2 regions of the Mesorhizobium sp. M0317 genome follow, and region 2 is predicted to be linked to the other one. Evidence: riboswitches for the same ligand, from Rfam matches in the RefSeq annotation. Region 2 holds a riboswitch; the other holds the start of a gene.
What was found. A riboswitch is a leader RNA that binds a small molecule or an ion and turns the genes downstream of it on or off. The one in region 2 is predicted to bind S-adenosylmethionine.

Region 1: it holds a riboswitch for S-adenosylmethionine, as region 2 does, so the genes downstream of both, metX (homoserine O-acetyltransferase MetX) here and NKI88_RS20850 (O-succinylhomoserine sulfhydrylase) in region 2, are expected to answer to the same signal.

What each region holds. Positions count from the first base shown of each region.
Region 1 covers NZ_JAMYRV010000057.1:40,176-42,567, forward strand. Annotated here, with positions in the region: gene metW (methionine biosynthesis protein MetW) at 1-251, opposite strand, end outside; gene metX (homoserine O-acetyltransferase MetX) at 248-1,417, opposite strand; SAM riboswitch at 1,478-1,555, opposite strand; gene hisC (histidinol-phosphate transaminase) at 1,682-2,392, shown strand, end outside.
Region 2 covers NZ_JAMYRV010000031.1:51,627-54,018, forward strand. Annotated here, with positions in the region: gene NKI88_RS20845 (2'-deoxycytidine 5'-triphosphate deaminase) at 42-1,136, opposite strand; SAM riboswitch at 1,277-1,354, shown strand; gene NKI88_RS20850 (O-succinylhomoserine sulfhydrylase) at 1,412-2,392, shown strand, end outside.

The DNA of each region.
Region 1 (2,392 bases), on a different contig from region 2:
TCAAAACCCTTGTCCGGATAGAATTCGAGGTCGGTATCGGCATCGCCCTGGATGACCGAGAGACCGCGCGCCACGCATTCATTGACGCCGCGCTGTGACAGCTCCAGCCCGCGGCCGTCGACCTGCTTGGTCTCCTGCAGGAGTTCGAGCAGCAGGCCGTCGCCGGAGCCGACATCGAGCACCCGCGACTGCGGCGGTATCAGGTTGGCCACGACTTCGAGGTCGACGCGCTGGCTGCCATTGACGCTCATGAGGCGAGCCCCCTTGCGCGGGCCGCCGAGCCGATGAAGCCCTTGATGGCGGCAAACAGTTCGGGTTCATCGAGCAGGAAGGCATCATGGCCGCGGTCGGTGTCGATCTCGACGAAGGAGACGGAGGCGCCGGCGGCGTTGAGCGCATGCACGATCGAGCGGCTCTCCTCGGTCGGGAACAACCAGTCCGAGGTGAAGGACACCAGGCAGAAGCGGGTCTTGGTCCCGGCAAAGGCATCGGCCAACCGGCCGCCATGGTCGGCGGCGAGGTCGAAATAATCCATCGAACGGGTCATGTAGAGGTAGGAGTTGGCGTCGAAGCGGTCGACGAATGTCATGCCCTGGTGGCGCAGATAGCTTTCGATCTGGAAGTCGGCGTCGAAACCGAAGGTCAGCGCTTCGCGGTCCTGCAGATTGCGGCCGAATTTCCGATGCAGGGCGGCTTCAGACAGATAGGTGATGTGGGCGGCCATGCGCGCCACGGCGAGCCCCTTTTCCGGGCGCTTGCCGTGCTCGAAATATTTGCCGCCATGCCAGTCCGGATCGGCCATGACGGCCTGCCGGCCGACCTCGTGGAAGGCGATGTTCTGCGAGGAATGGCGTGCGCCTGTGGCGATCGGCAGGGCCGAGAAGACGCGCTCGGAATAGCATGACGCCCATTCCAGCACCTGCATGCCGCCCATCGAGCCGCCGAGCACGCAAAACAGCTTTTCGATGCCGAAATGGTCGACCAGCATCAGTTGCGCCCGCACCATGTCGCGGATGGTGATGATTGGCAGGTCGAGGCCGTAGGGCTTGCCGGTGGCGGGATTGGTCGAGGCCGGACCGGTGGAGCCGAGGCAGCCGCCGATGACGTTGGAGCAAATGACGAAGAAGCGGTTGGTGTCGATGATCTTGCCGGGACCGATCAGCACTTCCCACCAGCCGGGCTTGCCGGTCACCGGATTGGTGCTGGCGACATGCTGGTCGCCGGTCAGCGCGTGGCAGACCAGGATGGCGTTGGTGCGGGCATCGTTGAGGGCGCCATATGTCTGGTAGGCGATCTGGAACCGCGACAAAAGCGTGCCGGCGTCGAGCTTCAGCGGCTTGTCAGGGCCAAAACGCAACACAGGGCTCGACGGGTTGTCGGCCTCGTTGTTGGTTTTTGTAGCGCGGAGCGCGGCCATGTGACTCTCCTTGCCCGCCGTCAGGCAATAAAAAACCGGCAATGCGATCGCAAAGCCGGTTACGTCACGCAAACGGCCCTTTAGCGAGTTGTTTAACGTGGCTGCAAGCCGACCGGCCAAATCACCACGGAACTGTTGCGTTCTTCTAGAACTCGTGCGGCCCGGCGTCAACGGCCAGCTATTGCCCGCCTCTCGACATTCGCGGCTACGGCTTGTATTTCCGCTGCGGCCTCCGGACGGAGGCATTCTCGATGGATTTGCGACATGGACAAGACAGCGGACAAGGCACGGCCGACGCCCCGCGCGGGCATTATGGACATCGACGCCTATGTGCCGGGCAAGAGCACGGCACCGGCCGGCGTCGCCAAGGTCCATAAATTGTCGTCGAACGAGAACCCGCTCGGCCCGTCGCCGAAGGCGATCGAGGCCGCGCGCGAAGTGGCCAGCAAGCTCGATGTCTATCCCGACGGCACCGCCCGCCGGCTGCGCGAGGCGATCGCCGAGGTGCACGGCCTCAACCCGGCAAACATCATCTGCTCCAACGGTTCCGACGAGATACTTGGCCTGCTGGCGCAGACCTATCTTGCGCCAGGCGATGAGGCGATTTTTACCGAACATGCCTTCATGGTCTACAAGATCTACATTCGGTCGGCGGGGGCCAAGCCGGTTGCTGTGAAGGAAACCGAGGAGCGCGCCGACGTCGACGCGATCCTGGCCGCGGTGACGCCGCGGACCAAAATCATCTTCCTCGCCAATCCCAACAACCCGACCGGCACCTATCTGCCGTTCCAGGAGGTCCGCCGCCTGCATGCCGCGCTCCCGGGCAACGTGCTTCTGGTGCTGGACGCGGCCTATGCCGAATATGTCAGGCGCAATGACTATGAGGCCGGCATCGAGCTGGCGGGCAGCGCACAGAATGTGGTCATGACCCGCACCTTGTCCAAGCTCGGCCTTGGCGGCGCGCGCATCGGCTGG
Region 2 (2,392 bases):
GGCAGCGCAGGCAAGTATTTTGCCTGACGGTGATCGAAGGTTCAGCCGGCGGGGCGGAAATGCTTGGAGAGCTTGAGGCCTTGCGCCTGGTAGTTCGAGCCGAGATCGGTGCCGTAAAGCGCCTGCGGCCGCTTCAGCATGTGTTCGTAGACCAGCCGGCCGACGATCTGGCCGTGGTCGAGGATGAACGGCACTTCGTGGCTGCGCACTTCGAGCACCGCCCGGCTGCCGGTGCCGCCTGAGGCCGAATGGCCGAAGCCCGGATCGAAGAAGCCGGCATAGTGAACACGGAATTCGCCAACCAGCGGATCGAAGGGCGTCATCTCGGCGGCGTAGAGCGGCGGCACGTGCACGGCTTCCCGGCTGACCAGGATGTAGAACTCGTCCGGGTCGAGCACCAGTTCGCCGGCGCCGCTCTTGTAGAGCGGCTCCCAGAAATCGACGGCATCCTGGGCGGCGCGCTTGTCGACATCGACCAGGCCGGTGTGATGCTTGCCGCGGTAGCCTACCAGGCCGTTCTGGTCGCCGTCGAGATCGATCGACAGCGCAATGCCGCCGCCGGAGATGTTGGGCGGTTCGGTCGCCACCAGCATCTCGGCGCGGTGCAATTCGTTCAGCTCTGCCTCCGACAACAGCGCGTTGCCGGTGCGAAAGCGGATCTGCGACAGCCTCGATCCGGCGCGTACGACGATCGGGAAGGTGCGTGGACTGACTTCGAGATAAAGCGGCCCGTGATAGCCGGGGGCGATCTTGTCGAACTCATGGCCGCGATCGGTCATCACCCGGGTGAAGATGTCGAGCCGGCCGGTCGAGCTCTTCGGGTTGGCCGAGGCCGACACGTTTGCGGGCAGCGCCAGGCTTTCGAGCAGCGGCACGATGTAGACGCAGCCGGTTTCCAGCACCGCGCCCCCGGCGAGACTGAATTCGTGCAATTTCAGCCGGTGAAGCTTGTCGGCCACCAGATGATCGGGACCCGGCAGGAAGGAGGCGCGCACGCGAAAAGCCTTCTCGCCGAGCCTGAGATCGAGGCTCGCCGGCTGCACCTGGTCGACATCGAGCGCGCGCGGCGACTTCAGCGCGCCGGACTGAAACAGCGCGGAAATGTCCTGATCGGGAAGAATGCCTGTCTGCCGCAAAAGGCTGGCTCCGCTCCAAGGTCGGTCTCTTTGTGGCAGGTTCTTGCCGCAAAACCGCTGGATATTATTGCGGAACCTGCCTGGTACAAACCTCTTAATGAAGCCGGCAATTGACGCAAGCGCAGGTGAGGTCTAAAGGGTCGTTATCCCGTGGTGATTTGGCCGGTCGGCTTGCAGCCACGTTAAACAAGTCGCTAAAGGACCGTCGGGCCGCAAGGCCATATGGACCGGTTGCGACTTTCGCGGCCGGTTTTTTTGTGTCTGGAACAAAAGCGATGAGCACCAAGAAGCGTAACTGGAAGCCTCAGACCGCACTCGTGCACGGGGGAACACTGCGTTCCCAGTTCGGCGAGACGTCGGAAGCGATGTATCTCACCCAGGGCTATGTCTATGAAACGGCGCAGGCCGCGGAAGCCCGTTTCAAGGGCGAGGAGCCGGGCTTCATCTATTCGCGCTATGCCAACCCTACCGTCGACATGTTCGAAAAGCGCATGTGCGCGCTGGAGGGTGCCGAAGATGCCCGCGCCACGGCGTCGGGCATGGCTGCGGTGACGGCAGCGCTGCTGTGCAGCGCCAAGGCCGGCGACCATATCGTTGCGGCGCGCGCGCTGTTCGGCTCCTGCCGCTGGGTGGTCGAGACGCTGGCGCCGAAATACGGCATCGAGGCAACGCTGGTCGACGGCACCGACATCGTCAACTGGGAAAAGGCGGTGCGGCCGAACACGAAACTGTTCTTCCTGGAAAGCCCGACCAATCCGACGCTGGAAGTGGTCGACATCGCAGCGGTGGCGGCGCTCGCCACCTCGATCGGCGCCAGGCTGATCGTCGACAATGTCTTTGCCACGCCCTTGCAGCAGAAGCCCTTGCAGCTCGGCGCCCATATCGTCGTCTACTCCGCGACCAAGCACATTGACGGCCAGGGACGCTGTCTTGGCGGCATCATCCTGTCGGACAAGAAATGGATCGACGAGAATTTGCACGACTATTTCCGCCACACCGGCCCGAGCCTGTCGCCGTTCAACGCCTGGACGCTGCTCAAGGGCCTGGAGACGCTGCCGGTTCGGGTGCGCCAGCAGACGGAAAGCGCGGCCAAGATCGCGGATTTCCTGGCAGGACGGCCGGAAATCGCCCGCGTCATCTATCCCGGCCGCGCCGACCACCCGCAGGCCGACATCGTCAAGAAGCAGATGACGGGCGGATCGACGCTGATCTGCCTCGACGTGAAGGGCGGCAAGCAGGCGGCCTTCGCCTTGCAG